Regions from separate parts of the Peribacillus sp. GL_122 genome, predicted to be linked through region 3. Evidence: riboswitches for the same ligand, from Rfam matches in the RefSeq annotation. Region 3 holds a riboswitch; each other region holds the start of a gene.
What was found. A riboswitch is a leader RNA that binds a small molecule or an ion and turns the genes downstream of it on or off. The one in region 3 is predicted to bind cobalamin.
Positions count from the first base shown of each region.

Region 1: it holds a riboswitch for cobalamin, as region 3 does, so the genes downstream of both, metE (5-methyltetrahydropteroyltriglutamate--homocysteine S-methyltransferase) here and AC3ISB_RS11565 ((2Fe-2S) ferredoxin domain-containing protein) in region 3, are expected to answer to the same signal.
Region 2: it holds a riboswitch for cobalamin, as region 3 does, so the genes downstream of both, AC3ISB_RS05430 (ribonucleoside-diphosphate reductase subunit alpha) here and AC3ISB_RS11565 ((2Fe-2S) ferredoxin domain-containing protein) in region 3, are expected to answer to the same signal.
Region 4: it holds a riboswitch for cobalamin, as region 3 does, so the genes downstream of both, AC3ISB_RS27485 (ABC transporter substrate-binding protein) here and AC3ISB_RS11565 ((2Fe-2S) ferredoxin domain-containing protein) in region 3, are expected to answer to the same signal.

Region 1 covers NZ_CM174415.1:774,964-779,203, forward strand. The annotation lists gene metE (5-methyltetrahydropteroyltriglutamate--homocysteine S-methyltransferase) at 1-1,572, opposite strand, end outside; cobalamin riboswitch at 1,718-1,909, opposite strand; gene AC3ISB_RS03695 (potassium channel family protein) at 2,156-2,575, shown strand; gene bcp (thioredoxin-dependent thiol peroxidase) at 2,638-3,108, shown strand; gene AC3ISB_RS03705 (aminopeptidase) at 3,120-4,240, shown strand, end outside.
Region 2 covers NZ_CM174415.1:1,126,611-1,130,850, forward strand. The annotation lists gene AC3ISB_RS05430 (ribonucleoside-diphosphate reductase subunit alpha) at 1-1,618, opposite strand, end outside; cobalamin riboswitch at 1,757-1,937, opposite strand; gene AC3ISB_RS05435 (manganese-dependent inorganic pyrophosphatase) at 2,231-3,160, shown strand; gene AC3ISB_RS05440 (hypothetical protein) at 3,260-3,406, opposite strand; gene AC3ISB_RS05445 (SulP family inorganic anion transporter) at 3,492-4,240, opposite strand, start outside.
Region 3 covers NZ_CM174415.1:2,397,257-2,401,496, reverse strand. The annotation lists gene AC3ISB_RS11575 (sirohydrochlorin chelatase) at 1-836, opposite strand, end outside; gene cobJ (precorrin-3B C(17)-methyltransferase) at 855-2,510, opposite strand; gene AC3ISB_RS11565 ((2Fe-2S) ferredoxin domain-containing protein) at 2,526-2,894, opposite strand; cobalamin riboswitch at 3,045-3,235, opposite strand; cobalamin riboswitch at 3,437-3,632, shown strand; gene AC3ISB_RS11560 (hypothetical protein) at 3,616-3,786, shown strand; gene AC3ISB_RS11555 (energy-coupling factor ABC transporter permease) at 3,807-4,240, shown strand, end outside.
Region 4 covers NZ_CM174415.1:5,631,038-5,635,277, forward strand. The annotation lists gene AC3ISB_RS27475 (heme ABC transporter ATP-binding protein) at 1-505, opposite strand, end outside; gene AC3ISB_RS27480 (FecCD family ABC transporter permease) at 512-1,567, opposite strand; gene AC3ISB_RS27485 (ABC transporter substrate-binding protein) at 1,530-2,495, opposite strand; cobalamin riboswitch at 2,678-2,852, opposite strand; gene AC3ISB_RS27490 (polysaccharide deacetylase family protein) at 2,939-3,787, opposite strand; tRNA gene AC3ISB_RS27495 (tRNA-Arg) at 4,016-4,089, shown strand.

The DNA of each region.
Region 1 (4,240 bases), 1.6 Mb from region 3:
CACGCAGCGGGACCCATAGGATTGTACCCAACCCTTTTCCAGAAAGACGAAACCGCCTAACTTATGGCCGAAGTATTCAACCATATCCGTCCGTTCGAATTCCCCGTGAACGAGAACATCCAAACCGATTTCTTCTTGGATTTCGATCCACCTGCCGATTTCTTCGTTTACGAATGTTTCATATTTCTGAGCGGTCCATTCTCCTCTTTTGAATTTCCCGCGTGCTTGTTTAACTTCAAATGTCTGCGGAAAGCTACCGATGGTAGTCGAAGGAAGGAAAGGCAATTTGAAAAATTCCTGTTGTTTTTGGTAACGCTCTTTAAATGGAATGTGACGGCCGGCGGTCCTGCTTTTAACCTTTTCGACTTTCGATTGTACAGTCCCATGATTCCGTGCATTTGAACTTGCTAACGTTTGAACCGTAAATTTATTGGCATCGACTTTTTCGGTGATTGCTTCAAAGCCTTGATTATTCCCTTTGACCAAGAGTGTGATTTCCTCAAGTTTCTCATCAGCGAAAGCAAGGGCCTGTTTCACTTCTTTTGAAAGTGCGGTTTCATTCCGAACGGTCACTGGGACATGAAGCAGGGAACAAGAGGGCTGAAGCCAGATTTGGTCTTCGGCTACCTTTTTCTTAAGAGTCTCGATTAATTGAATTTTTTTCGATAAATCAGATAGCCAAATGTTTTTTCCGTCAATCACACCTGCAGCAAGCACTTTGTCCTTTGGGAAGCCGAATGCTTCAAGATTACTTAGATTCCTCCCTTTATCATGTACAAAATCAAGACCGATTCCTTGGACTTTTAATTCGATGACTTCTTGGTAGTGTTCCACGGCATCAAAGTATGTTTGTAGCATGATGTTCAGGTTTGGTGCTGCTTCATTCAGCTTTTCATATAGGTAAGTAACAGTTTGCATATCATCCTTGGAAATGGATGAAACAAGAGAAGGTTCGTCCATTTGTACCCACTTCACGCCTTCTTGCTCCAACTCCCGCAGGATTTGCGTGTATAGGGGAAGCAAGCTCAGGATGATACTAGGGATCTCTTGTTTATTGAAGCCTTTGGAAAGGGAGATGAAGGTATAAGGTCCAATCAACACGGGCTTCGTTTCAATCCCTAGCTTTTCCTTGGCTTCCCGATATGCTGCAAGTGGTTTATTTTCTGTTAAAGTCAGCTGTGGCAGTTTTAATTCAGGGACAATATAGTGATAGTTCGTATTGAACCATTTCGTCATTTCGGAAGCGACTTGATCATTGTTTCCGCGAGCCATTGAATAATATACGGAAAGGGGAACCCTACCGCCTTCATAGGCTGAATAACGTTCAGGTACAAGACCGAACATGACGGACATATCGAGCATTTGATCATAGAAAGTGAAGTCGTTGACAGGAATGATATCAATGCCCCGTTGCTTTTGTTTTTGTATGTTGCCTAAACGGATTGCCTTTAGTTGTGCCGTAAATTCCGCTTCATCGATTTTACCTGACCAGTAAGCTTCCAATGTACGTTTCCATTCACGATCTTCCCCGATTCGTGGGTAACCCAAACTACTGCTTTTCAAAATTCCCATCCTCCTACATTCATTTTATTGAACAATAAAAAAAGCATCCCCAACCGTCAAAAGAGAAAGTTAGAAATGCTTAAAATAAGAGGCATGCAGAATGCCCCTTACAATTATAAGGTCCCTAACACCTCCCTATCTCCCGTAGGTTAAAACAGTGTTGTCGAAATAGGCAGGTCTCCTGACTTAGGGATTATCATTAGCGGCGGCCTTCCCGATCTTTTGATCAGTGGCATATTGGATGGCGCTAACACTCCCATTACAGTGGCGGGACCGTGCCGGAATTACACCGGACTTCCCTTTTAATCCTAATTTAAAATTAGGAACCTATTTCCACATATGAAATTTTACAAAACCTGCCTTTATAAACTGTTTGCAGGCCGAAGATTTTTAAAATAAAAACTATTATAAAAATTTAGACAATCTTAACATATCCGACCAAAAGGGTCAACATGGAAAAAAAGATTCGGGAAAAGAATCAGTTTATTGAGTGTGTGGTTGATAAGTATGAGGTCTGTACCTAAAAAAGAATATATTGTTTGGACAGGGAGTATGTATAGAGAGAGTGGCGTTTTGAAATGGGGCGTGGGGGATGACTTTCTACATCTTGATTGCAGGAATCATTTTTTGCATGGTGATGAGCATTCGTACGTTATTTCTTGTTGAGTCGGGAGGAAAGAAGTTTTCTCTGGAGGATATGCTGTGGCTTGGCAATTTATATGCGACGATATTGGTTGGATTTGCACTGATTTATTTATTATACGAGCTTCAGAATCATTCGGTGATTCTTGATATGGGCAATCGGTTGGATGGCACTTTCTATGAACAGTTGAAGACTTCCTTTTACTTCAGTGCGATGACGATGTTTTCTGTAGGGTATGGAGATATAGCCCCGATTGGCATGGGCAGGATGATAGCTACCATTCAGGCTTTCATCGGGTATACACTGCCGGCAGCGTTCGTAATTCGGACAGTTATCGATTTGGAGCAGAAAGATAGGAAGGGTAAATGAAAGTTGTGTTTCTTTCGATTATTGGGTACTCTTACCATAATGAAAGAAATGGAGGGTTCAATATGACTGTTAAAATTGGAGAAAAAGCACCTGATTTCAAACTCCCTGCAAACAATGGTGAAATGGTTTCCCTATCGGATTTAAAGGGGAAAAACATTGTTTTATATTTTTATCCAAAAGACATGACGCCAGGTTGCACGACGGAGGCCTGTGATTTCCGGGACCATAATGAGCAATTCGAGGAATTGAACGCGGTCATCATTGGTATTAGCCCAGATCCAGCGGCACGTCATGAAAAATTCATCGAAAAACATGGATTGCCTTTTCTGCTGCTGGCTGACGAGAATCATGAAGCGGCCGAATCATTTGATGTGTGGCAATTGAAAAAGAACTTCGGCAAGGAGTATATGGGCATTGAACGTTCAACTTTCCTGATAGATAAGGCTGGTAAGGTAGTCAAAGAATGGCGTAAAGTAAAAGTCAAAGGCCACGTCGAAGAAGCGCTTGAAACTCTTCGCGACCTCGAAAAATAAGGGACAGGCAGATGAAGGATGAGCGAATAACGAAGCTTGCAGCCAGGCTGATTCATCATTCGATACAAATACAGCCAAAAGAGAGAATCCTCATACGGGGGCATATCAACACGAAACCGTTATTGAAAGAGCTGATTGATGAAATATACAGAGTGGGTGCTTATCCATATGTAGAACTCGAAGACGATGAGATAAGCCGCCACCTGTTACAAGGGAATGTGAAGGAACAACTTGACACATCTTCGCAATGGGCTCTGAAGAAATATACGGATATCGATGCAGTCATTATCATCACAGGGGAAGAAAACGATGTGGAAATGACTGATGTTCCCATCGAGAGGCACCGTCTTCAAGGGGAGGCTATGAATTCCCCCACTCTTTTCTATGTAAACAACCGACGTTGGGTCTTACTTAATTATCCCACCAACGCATCAGCGCAAAAAGCCGGCATGACCTTCAACAGGTACCAAGACTTTCTGTTGAACGTATGCACCATGGATTACGGGAAAATGGAGGCGGCCTTGAAACCGTTAAAACAATTGATGGAACGGACTGACAAAGTCAGGATCGTTTCACCAGGGACAGATTTGACCTTTTCCATTAAAGGTATGCCGGCCATCATATGTGCCGGAAAAAAGAATTTACCGGATGGGGAAGTGTTTACAGCACCCATAAAAGATAGTCTCAATGGAAGGATATCCTTCAACACACCCACAACCTATGAAGGAATCACCTTTAGTGACATAGAATTAAACTTGGAAAAGGGAAAAATCATTAAAGCAACTTCCAATCGTGACTCTGAAATGAACCAAATTCTGAATATTGATGAAGGGTCCCGGTTTATCGGGGAGTTTGCAATTGGAATCAATCCATACATATTGGAACCTATGGACGATATATTGTTCGATGAGAAAATAACCGGGAGTCTGCACTTGGCTATTGGGCTTGCTTATGAAGAAGCGGATAATGGAAACCGATCATCGATACATTGGGATATGGTCTTGATCCAGCGTCCCGAATATGGGGGCGGTGACATCTATTTTGACGACGTCCCGATTAGAAGGGATGGCGTTTTCATTTTGCCGGAATTACATGCATTAAACCCAAATTCTTTTAAAAAAAGCCTTTTTTA
Region 2 (4,240 bases), 1.3 Mb from region 3:
TGTTCGAGATGGATGCTTGTTTGACAGGAAGATTATTCACATCAATGACATTATCCAGCATGCGGATCTGAATGGGAATCAATCTTTCCAAAACATCGCTGCCCACTGCCCGGGGCAAGTTAATGGATGAAAGGTTGCAGACAACGAAATCGCCGCTTTTACGAACCACAACAACATCTCCATCTTCCGTTTCATATTCATCCGTGATCGTCGAAGGGCTTAGGTTTTGGGCAATCTCCGTGCAAAGGTTAGAACAATAAATCATACCTTTATGTTTATTGGGATTCTTCCGATTCACTTCATCACGGTAGAACATATACGGTACGCCTTCTTCTAATTGAGAAATCATGATGCTTTTCATGATGTCCATCGCATTGATTTTTTCAAAGCTATAGTTTGGAAGCCTGCCATTTTCTGCGGCCTCGACAGCAAGTGCATAATGATTCCTGAAGCTTCCTTCGCCTTTCTTCTCGTCATAAAGATCTTCAAGTGAAAATCCAAGGGTTTGCTTAACGGTATGCGGATCGAAAAGATACCATTCTTTTCTGTCGCGTACAGCTTCCATGAATAAATCGGGTATACATACACCTGTAAAAATATCATGGGCTTTTAATCTGTCATCTCCGTTTTGTGTCTTCAAATCGAGGAAGCTCATGATATCTTTATGCCAGACATCCAAGTAAATCGCGATGGCACCTTTACGTTGACCCAATTGATCGACACTTACCGCTGTCTGGTTGAATAGTCGAATCCAGGGAGTCGTGCCGGAACTGTTTCCAGAGAAACCCCGGATATCAGAACCAAGCGAGCGAACCTTACCGACGTAAAGACCGACACCGCCGCCAAATTTAGATACTTTTGCCGCATCGTAGTTTGATAGGTAGATTCCGTCAATGGAATCTTCAATTGCGTCGATAAAGCAAGAGCTTAACTGTCCATGTGTTTTACCTGCATTGGAGAGTGTAGGAGTCGCAACGGTCATATAAAGATTGGACATGGCCCAGTATGCTTCTTTTATAAGTTGCAGGCGGTGCTCCGTTTTTTCCAATCGCATGATTTCCATCGCGATGATCATGAAACGTTCTTGTGGCAGTTCGTAGACCTTATCCTTTTGTGGGCGGGCTAGATAGCGGTCGTTCAATAAGTAGATGCCTATGTAAGAGAATAATTTATCTTTTTCCGGGTCGATCACCGAACCCAATTCCTCAATTTCCGCTTTCGTATATGAAGATAGCAGTTCTGGTTTATAAATGGGATAACGCTGACCTTCTGAAAGCTGGGAGAGTTCCGTGATCAGCTCATAGAATGGGCCATAACTCATACCTTCATAACCTCGATTGGCTTGTGCATCCCTATACATTGTATTCAACAGTTCTGCTGCAGCAACGAACGTCCAATCCGGAGCATCGATATCCACACTTTCAAGAGCGAGCTGAATCAGTTTTCTTGATGCCTGTTCTTCGGTTGAGTCACTTTTGCGATCTAGCCATTTTGTAAAACGCTTTTTGAACTTCTCCATATCGAGATGGCCTTCGAATTCCTTTGATAACATCTCGAGCTGGATGGATTTCGTTTCTGTGTCATTTTCACTTATGGTAGAGTTATATGTTTGAGTCATTAATGATCCTCCTTGTTAACTTCCGCTAAAATAAAAAAACCGCCCAATGAATTGAGCGGATCAAACGATAGAATAAAAGAGCCATGAAAAAATAGCCGTTAAACTATCGTTTCATCATCTCAATCCCCGAAGAATAAGAAACGTGAAAAATTCAAGGCAGGTCTCCTGACTCATGATCACCCTACTTTGAGTCCTTCCCGTATTGAGAGCTATACAGTGGGTATCTCATTTCGTCACATTTACAGTTGCGGGGACAGTTCCGGGTTTACACCGGATTCCCTTTTCAGCCATCACTGGCACCTTGGATTATAAAAAATTCTATATATAGTTATTGTTAATGTTTGTATAATCAATATCTAGTATTTCTGCTTATATTATCGTAAGCCATATACGATGATAATTCAACTAATATATTTGAAAAAAACCAATCCTTATCTATTGACAAAGTGATGGCAGAGTGTGAAGGAATGAAAGATTTTATTGGGGAATGGGTAATTCAAGCGCTGATTTTACGCGATTTTGTGTTAAAATAAATTGTCTAGTAAAGGTGGCTCTCCCTTATTGCAATGAGGGGATTCGCGGAAAAATATTTAAGAAAAAGGGGATAAAATCTTGGAAAAAGTATTAGTTTTTGGACATAAAAACCCGGATACAGACACAATCTGTTCAGCAATCGCTTATGCAGACCTGAAAAAGCAGTTAGGTATCAACGCTGAACCAGTTCGTCTGGGTGAAGTAAATGGTGAAACTCAATATGCATTGGACCAATTCAAATTCGAAGCTCCCCGCCTTGTGGAAAAAGTTGCAGGGGAAGCTGAAGGCGTAATCCTGGTCGATCATAACGAACGCCAGCAAAGTGCTGAAGATATTGACCAAGTCCGTGTGTTGGAAGTTATCGACCATCACCGTATCGCTAACTTTGAAACAAGCGATCCACTATATTACCGTGCGGAACCAGTTGGATGTACGGCAACCATTTTAAATAAAATTTATAAAGAAAACGGCATTGAAGTCCCTAAAGCAATCGCAGGTCTTATGTTGTCTGCCATCATTTCCGATTCGTTATTGTTCAAATCTCCTACATGCACGGAGCAAGACGTTGCAGCAGCAATGGAACTGGCTGCCATTGCGGGAGTCGACGCTGAAACATACGGCTTAGAAATGTTGAAAGCTGGAGCTGACTTGAGCGACAAAACGATTGCCCAGCTTATCACTCTTGATGCAAAGGAATTCTCCATGGGAATGGCTAAAGTGGAGATAGCACAGGTCAATGCTGTAGATCCGACCGAAGTCCTTGCTAAGCAAGCAGAATTGGAAGCGGCGATTGAAGCGGTTATTGCTGAGAAGGAATTGGACTTATTCCTATTTGTCGTAACGGATATCTTGACTAATGATTCTGTTGCCTTGGCTCTTGGTAAAGCAGCTTATGCAGTGGAAAAAGCATACGACGTTTCATTAAATAATAACATCGCCGTCTTAGAAGGCGTTGTATCGCGTAAAAAACAAATCGTGCCGGTCTTAACGGACGTATTCAGCAAATAATACAGTAGAAGGGATGCTCATTAAAAACATGGGCATCCTTTTTCTGTACATGCAAAAAAAAGACTCAACCACCATTAAGGGTGTTTTGAGTCTTTTTTCTTAATTCAAAGCTTCCTTTTCTTTTTCATAGGCAATGACAATCAGTTCTTTGTTGGCTTCCTCGCCAAGTCTGCTTTCAAAGCTTTTCAGTTCATTCAATAAATCCGGTGACAGATTTGCTGCCGTATAATCCTGCTCGGGTGTCATGCTTTTCGCTCCTTTCAAAAGGAAATCATTCATGTTATCTATTTTGTCGGTTTGAAAAGTTTCTATTCAGCAAAATTTTACAACTTCAAGATATTTTACTTTCTGAGGTGGCGAGTTTTTCAAGCAATAACGAACTTTCTTCATCGAGTCCTTGCACTTGGACAGGTATTCCCAGAAGCTGATATTTAAGAACAACCGTATCAACAGCACCGACTGCTGAAGCATCCCAGATTTTAGAATGGGAAAAGTCGATGACGATTGAATCGGCTTTTTCCTTGAAGTCGAACTTCGAAACAAAGTCCTGGACAGAAGCGAAAAATATTTGCCCGCTGATATGATAAATGATTTTCTTAGCCTGGACATCTTCCGTTTTCTCTACAGCCACTTTAGAAATTTTAGCCGAAAAGAAAATCATGCTCAAGAGCACTCCGGCGAATACCCCTTTTGATAAATCATGTGTATAAAGGACAATGAGGACCGTCACGATCATCACGGCTGCATCCGACTTTGGAGCTTTAACGAGCCTCTTTAGGGAAGACCAGTCAAAGGTCCCGATTGAAACCATGATCATGACTGCGACAAGTGCAGCCATCGGGATTTTAATAAGGACATCATTCAATACCACGATTAATACCATAAGGAAAGCGCCAGCTACAAAAGTGGAGAGCCGGCCCCTTCCTCCCGATTTAATATTGATACCGGATTGGCCGATCATCGCACATCCTGCCATGCCGCCAAAGCATCCGGCAATGATATTCGAAATCCCCTGGCCTTTGGCTTCCTTATTTTTATTACTGTCCGTGTCAGTCATCTCATCGACTATTTGAGCTGTCA
Region 3 (4,240 bases):
TGGTCGTGATGGTGATGATGGTGGGCATGCCCATGTTCCTCGACATGTTTACGATAGTTTTCCAAATCACGTGCCCCGCTTGATCTGCCTTCACTAGCTTCAATTACACGTTCTTGCAGAATGTTCTGTAATGTTGGATGATATCCAAAATACTTCGCCAAAATGAATTCTTGATCTTGATATAGCTCTTGATAGCCTTTCAGCATATCCTCCATTCTTTCCATCAACACCCCTGTGAAGAGGAAATATGGCAGCATCACTACTTTTTTTGCCCCTAAGCGGGTGCATCGCTCAATGCCTTCATCAACGTGCGGGTCCGTTACACCCATGAAAGCTGTTTCGACCCATTTAACGTTTAATTTTTCCCATAATAATCGTGAAATTTTATATATATCACTATTTGCATCAGCATCACTGCCACCTCGGCCAATTAGCAATATTGCTGTCTCAGCATGTTCAGAGGTTGTATCGAATCCCGCTTCCTCAAGACGGTCTGTCAGGATTGTCAATACATCATGGTGGACCCCGATCGTTTGGCCATATGTGAATTTCACTTCTGGATACTTTGTTTTCCCATCTTCTATTTCAGCTGGGATATGTAATTTCGAATGACCTGCATGCAACAAAATGATCGGTATGACGATAACTTCAGTAGCCCCTCGTTTTACACAATTATCAATGCCTTTGGATATATTCGGTGCCGCAAATTCCAAGAAGCACGTTTCTACAAGGAAGCGCTCATCCAATGCCGGAATCATATTTTCAATAAAATGAAGGACTTCTTCGTTTCCCGAAGCCAAGCGGCTTCCGTGTCCTACGAACAAAACTGCTTTCATTTACTTTCCCCCTCTTGATTAGTCCTCACAAGGCGCAGGCTCTATGTTTATTTTTGGAGCGATGTCCTGATAAGAAAAATTCTGTATCTTTTTCGAACGTTTGAAGTATTTAAAAAGCCGCTCATTTGGATGGGCATTTTGCTTATACTCCGCGACAATGTCCGTAATCAGTTCAACAAGCTGTTCCGGTTCAATGCCTTCCGCAACCGGCTGACCTGGATGGGCTGTTCTTCCAACCGGTTTAGCTCCAAGAAATAAGTCGAACTTCCCTTTTCGGAAGACAATCCCGATATCATCCATCACAGCACTATAACAAGCCATCCCACACCCATTAAAACCGATGTTAAGTTCCTTGGGCATTTTCATTCCGCCAAGCACCCGATGTATTTCATCCGCATAAGGAATGGATTCCGTTTTTTCACCATCACAGAAATCACAGGCTTTTAATGTCAGTACATCTCCAATCGGCGATAATAGAAAGTTTGCTGATTGCAATTTCCCCGTAATGACTTCCGGATCCGTTGTCGGAATCTTTAATACGATTTTATGATTTGGCGTGTATTCCATCGTGCCCTTTTCCCCGACAACTTCCGCAAGTGTCATCATTTGTTTGGGAGTGAATTGTTTATTCGCCACACCTGGACTAACGGCAAGTTCGAATACCGACTCCATTTTTTGCTGAACAATTGGCTCAATGGATTGCTGAACGGTTTGACCCTTGACTCTTGACAGTGCTTCCATTGCCATTTCAAAGGAAGCTGGCTTCTTTTCTGGTGCTTTTGTAAGTAATCCAACTCCCCCAGCGGATTCGATGAAGACTTCTTGCACAGAATCGGCTTCTTGATCTAATGCCCACGGTTCCGCTTCTTTTTGCAGACGCTGATGCGGCTTCAATGGTTGCTTTTCCGAATTCAAAGTATATTTCCTCTGATAGCCTCTTGGTGTGATGATTTTGTCATCATATAAAAAGGTGGATGAATTACCAATAATGACGGTGGTCAACATTCCAATATCGTGATTCAACATATCTTTCAAATTGGTTATGACAATATCCTGCCTATCGCGATAAGCACTTTTCACCAACCCGACAGGTGTATCGGGCGAACGGTAGCGAAGGAGAATGTTCTGTGTTTCAACAATTTGCCTGGTCCGCCTGCCGCTGCGCGGATTATACAGGGCAATGACAAAGTCTGCCATTGCAGCTGCTTCAACCCTTTTAGCGATCAGTTCCCAAGGAGTTAAATGATCACTGAGACTGATCGTACACGAATCGTGCATGACTGGTGCCCCAAGTAATGATGCACAAGAGTTGATTGCCGAAATGCCAGGAATGACCTCAATGCCCACTCCAGTTTCTTCTTTCCAGCCTTTTTCAATCAATACTTCATAAACCAAGCCAGCCATTCCGTAAACTCCGGCATCCCCGCTGGAAATTACCGCAACTTTCTTACCCAGCTCCGCTTGTTTCACTGCTTCCTGTGCACGTGATACCTCTTCAGTCATACCCGTACTAATAATCGTTTGATCTGTGAGCAGTCCCTGAATGAGTTCAACATAAGTTTTATAACCAATGATGTAGTCACTTTCTTGAAGGGCTTCGACAGCACGTTTGGTAATGTGTTCAAAATTCCCTGGCCCAAAGCCCACGACGAATAATTTACCGTTTGTACTCATTAAGACATCTCCTTTTTACGCTTTGTTCTTTGAAATACCCGTATGAGCAGGAAAATCTGGATTCGGTGTCATTTCCCCATCATTGAATTGGTAGATCATTTGTGGAACAAACTCCCCATCATCAATATGGCTGACAATCTGGCGACCGAAATCAGGCGTTTCCACTCGATACCAGTTTCCTTGAGGATAGGCAATCACAACGCAGGCATCCTTACATCTTCCGTTACACCGTGTCCTGGTTGTATGGATTTTCAAATCCAGTCCTTTGGAAGCAATTTCATCGCGAATCGCTTGGGTTACTTCTTCCCCGCCCTTCTTCATGCAGCTGCTTCCATTACAAATCAACAGATGTGTATTTGTACCCATTAAGTTCCAAGTAGTCATCTTCTTCCTCCTGCGTTCAGGGAAAAGGCAAAATAAAAAACCTTAACATAAGAGTCAAGGTTTAAAAAAACTATATGAATGAGGAGCCCCAGGCAAGAATGCCCAATCTCCCAAAATCGTCATAGTCCTTCTACCTTTCCCTCCGAAAAGTATCATGCAATTTTAAAAGCAGGTTTCCTGGCTTACGCTTCATTTTACTTTGTCCCTTCCCGGCAACAATGCCAGTGGCTATCGACAATTTCATCAGCGTTTACAGTAGCGGGGGCTGCATCGGATTTTCACCGATTTCCCTATTATCCCTTGCTTATTCACACAAGAGCACTTTTAAAATATAATATTTGGTTTTAATATACATTTCTAACTAACTTTATCTATCATATAACAACTTTATCAAAATTCAATAGTTTATTCCGACTGTTTAGAAAAGTTTAATAGAGTATATCCTTCCCACAGGCCTTTCCTTGCAACAAACTTAGTCAAAAAAAAAATATAGTGTAGCTGGAATTATTTCTTTATGGTACACTATACGAGAATTTTCTAAATAATTACATAAGTTTTATGGTGTTGAATTTTTCGGAATTCAGCTTAAAAGGGAAGCCGGTGAAAATCCGGAGCGGTCCCGCCACTGTAAAGGGAAGTCCTATTACTTTAACTTTAATCCACTGTCAAATTAGATGGGAAGGATGTAATGGGATGATGAACCAAAGCCAGGAGACCTGCCATGAAGCGTGAAACTGTTTCAACCTACGAGGATGGGTGTGCGGATCAGGCAGAAAGGCCCATGGTTGGTTTATGCTGCAAAATTCCTGTTCATTACGCACTTCTTTCCTTTGAGAGAAGTGCTTTTTATGTTGGGCGCGCCTTTCTTCTCAAGATTGATCAGAAAAATTAAAAGTGTTGAAAGGAGAAAGAATGAAAAGAACCAATTGGAAAATTATTTATTTTGTCATTTTACTGCTTTTTGTCCCAAAAAGGGCAATGGCCATGCATATCATGGAGGGCTTTTTACCCATTGAATGGGCTATATTCTGGTGGGCCGTTACCCTTCCATTTTTAATCTTGGGTTACCGGTCCATTAGATCCAAAGTAAGGGAAAACCCAGAAACAAAAATGATGCTTGGCCTATCGGGTGCATTTGTATTCATTTTATCGGCCCTAAAGATTCCTTCCGTTACGGGAAGTTCTTCACACCCTACCGGAGTTGGTTTGGGATCCATTTTATTCGGACCATTGGCCATGAGTGTCGTTGGCTCCATCGTTCTGTTATTTCAAGCTGTTTTACTGGCTCACGGAGGATTGACGACATTAGGGGCCAATGCATTTTCCATGGCCGTTTGCGGACCGTT
Region 4 (4,240 bases), 2.5 Mb from region 3:
AGTGGTTCGTAGGTTCATCCAAAAAAAGGATTTCCGGCTCTTGGGCAAGTGCCTGTGCCAGCAAGACCCTTTGTCTCTCCCCTCCTGATAATCGTTCAAAATGAAGATCCTGAAAATCAGCTACTCCCGTTTGTTCCATAACTCGTTGGACAATCGATTCATCTTCTGCGGACCAACTATGGAACCAACCTGATTGATGGGCATATCGCCCAAGTGAGACCGTCTCTTTTACTGTATAAGAGAAAGCTAATGAGGAATGTTGAGGGAGCACAGCAATGACCTGTGCAAGTTGCTTTGACGAATAATCCTTCAAATCCCTACCTCTTATCCGTACGCTTCCGCCTTTATAATCGAGCACCCCGCTAAGCATGCTTAAAAGCGTCGTTTTCCCGCTGCCATTTGGACCAAGAATCCCGAATAATTCCCCTTTATGTACATCAAAAGAGACAGAGTCCAAAACAGCTTTGTTATGATATCCACCTGTTAACCCTCTTACTTCAAGCATCCGTTTTTACCCTTCTCTCCGTCTCTTTAATAAAATCAGCGCAAATGCAGGTGCCCCGATAAGTGAGGTGATCACCCCGATCGGCAGTTCCGATGGGGCAATGATCGTTCGTGCCACAAAATCCGCCAATATTAAGAATCCGCTTCCTATCAACAATGACAACGGAAGTAAATGTTTATGGTCAGGCCCCCAAATCTTTCGGACAAAATGAGGAATGACCAATCCTACAAAGCCAATCGCCCCCGAAACGGCAACGGCTGCCCCTGTCAATGTCGAACCGGCTATCAAGATCCACATTTTCCGCCGCTTAACATTCACACCTAAGTGCTTTGCCCGGTCTTCCCCGAAAGTCATCGCATTCAATTCACTTGTATTCATGATCAAGATCAATGAACCAATGATAAAAAACGGCAAAATGATTGCAATGTAATTCCATCCGCGCATTGAAACGCTTCCCATCAGCCAGCCGATGATTTGTCTTAATTCATCACCCGTCAGCGCAATCATCAATGAAATGAAGGCACTTAAAAACGAGCTAAAAATGATCCCCGTTAAAATGATCGTTTCCACTTTCATCGATCGATCCATTTTTTTTGCAAACGTCAGTACACAAAGCATCGTGAGCACTGAGCATAAGATGCTCAGTGCCGGAAGAGTATATAAACCGATGAACGGCAGTGAAATATTCAAGAATATTGTCAATACGGCGCCGACCGATGCTCCTGATGAAATACCCAATGTGTAAGGATCAGCGAGCGGGTTCCGGAGCAGTCCCTGAAAAGCCGCACCCGCAATCGCAAGTGATGCCCCGACCAAACCCGCAAGCAATACGCGCGGCAAGCGGATGTTCATCACGATATTCGTAAGCATAACATCCGGATCAGCAGAAATCGGCAAATGGAAAATCTCCTTGCCGATTATTTGCATAAGTACGGGAACCGGTACTGGCACCGAACCAAAGGAAATGCCTATCGTCATTGCGAATAACAAAATTAACAACGCAATCAAATAAACAAACGCCCATTTAGTTGTCAAATTGGTTCGGATAGACTGATTTGGCAAGTTCCTCTACTCCCTCTATTAAACGTGGACCGGAACGGGTCACCAAGTCTGAATGGACATCAAAGACTTGGTCATTCTTAATAGCATTTACGTCTTGCCATCCTTTTCGGCCCTTCACTTCACTTACTGAATCTTTCGTATAGTAACCATACGTTGTAATGATGACATCCGGATTTGCAGCAATCATCGACTCTTCATCAATTTTTGCCCATCCGTCCAATTCTGCAGCAGCATTATCCGCTGAAATAATAGTAAGCATCTCATTCATGAAAGTATTTTTACCAGGTGTGTATATTTCCGGTGAAGGCGAAACTTCCACTAAAACGGTCTTCCTATCCGCTTCCTTTACGGATTTGGCCTTTTCCTGGATATCCTTGAGTTTCGTTTTCATATCCGTAACGATTTCTTCTGCCTTATCATGTTCTCCCGTTGCCTGTCCAATCATCTCAATAGACTTATAGACTTGGTCAAAGCTTTGTGCATCATTGACTACGAGGACATCTATTCCAGCATCCTTAAGTTGCTGTAAACCCTCATTTGAATTATGGGCACTTGATGCATGCGCAAGAACAAGATCAGGCTTCATGGAGACAATCAGCTCCGTGTTCATTTCCATTCCGCCAACTTTTTCAATTTCTTTCGTTTCTTCCGGGTAATTATCATTGTCGGACACACCAACGACCTTTTTGCCCAAACCAAGTGCAAAGACCACTTCCGTATTACTTGGTATCAACGAAACGATTTTCTTCGGTTTTTGTTCTATCGTTACTTTTTCCCCAGTTGCATCTTTAATCGTAATCGGGAAAGCTTCGTGTTGAGCATGATTCGTTTGCTGCTTTTCTTTTCCTTCATCCTTAGCGTCACTGCAGCCAACCATCAAGCCTGCAGTAAGCAACATTAACAGTATCAGACCAAAAATCTTTTTCATTTTCATTCCCCACAATCTTTTCATTTAATTTCTTCCCACCTAAATAAAGAAAAACGCATTGGTTGGAAGATGCCCCCAAAACAAAAAGCACCTCCCGTTAAACGGAAGGTGCTTGCATGGCAACAATATCATTACGGACTCTTTCTTAGGGTCTGCCACACACCTTCCCATCCGCGTAGGTTACAGGTGTACGAATTCTGGCAGGTCTCCTGGCTCATGGTCATCGTTAACGGCACCTTCCCATATCTCATACAGTGGTACACAGCCGTCAGCTCCCATATACAGTGGCGGGACCGCGTTGGCATTTCACCAACTTCCCTTTTAAGTCATTAAGACACCAAATCGTTCATATGTATATAATTTTCACTGCCTTCATTATACACCATGTAAGAATCGATTATTATATGATTTTTCTGAACAAGTACGAAATGACCCTTCCACCTTTAATGCTTTGAAGCATTTTCAATCAGTGACGCAAAACCATCGACTGATAACCCGGGTGAAATCCGAACTCGATGCAGGGCATGCATCCCTTGGTCCCTTGAAGCTCCCCCAGGTTCGGTAGTGACTGCCATCTTGTATCCAGCTTCTTCTGACAGCCTTAGACTCTCTTCATTATACCGGCCAACCGGATAGGAAAGCACTGTCGTGACCTGGCCGAGGATACGGTCGAATAGCTCCTTCGACTGAACCATTTCCGCTTCTTGCTGCACTGCAGTCATGCGGTTCAGCTCCAAATGGTTGATGGTATGGCTTTCGAGCGAAATCCCATTCCTGCTCATCTCCAACATTTGATCTTCAGTCAGGTGATGACCTTTATCAATGGACTTACCGATCATGAAGACAGTTGCTTTCATATCATTTTCTTTTAATATCGGAAAAGCCTCCGTGTAGTTATCTGTATAGCCATCATCAAAAGTAAGCCAGACGCACTTCTCACTTGGCATCCGATTCTCGGTTAAAACAAGGTATGCTTCTTCAGGGGATAATGTATAGTAACCATTCTCCCGAAGCCAAGCCATCTGTGCTCGGAATTCCTCACTTGGAACCCGAAGGCCATTACCTTCAGAAATGCTGTGATACATCAAGATTGGAAGCTGGACAGCGGACTCGGCCGTTACCCAGTTTCCCGTATCGATTTGGCCTTCCAAATCCTGCCCTGCCCCATTCTCAGCCGCTTCGACCACTTCAATGTCTTCTTCCGCAATCGGTGCAGCCGTCTTTATGCCTATACCCTCTAAAATCCCTTGTGAACATCCAGGTAAAATTAAAATCCCCAGCAATGCCACCATCCATAAAACTCTATATCTTTTCACTATCATTCCCCTAATTTTTTCTAGTATAATAGTATCAGAAAACTAGTGGATAATAAAGTATTCCATTTAATGAATTAATAGGAAAACACGAGAGCATAGTGACCTGCTGAGCATTTATGAATATTTTTTTCATAAGTATGTGCTATAAGCTTGAAAAGTTTGCCTATAAGAAATATAATAAATAAGTCGTCGACTTATATATATGTCCCAGTAGCTCAGCAGGATAGAGCGACAGCCTCCTAAGCTGTAGGTCGTAGGTTCGATTCCTATCTGGGACGCTAAAGTTTATAAGCCCTGTTATAATGCGGTTTCTCCGTGTTGTAGCAGGTAATAATTATTGATGTAACCGTAAATGGCTGTATTACGTATGTAGGATAAAAGCACTTCTGAATGTCGGAAACAATGGTGATTCCATTCACTAAAAGTTTT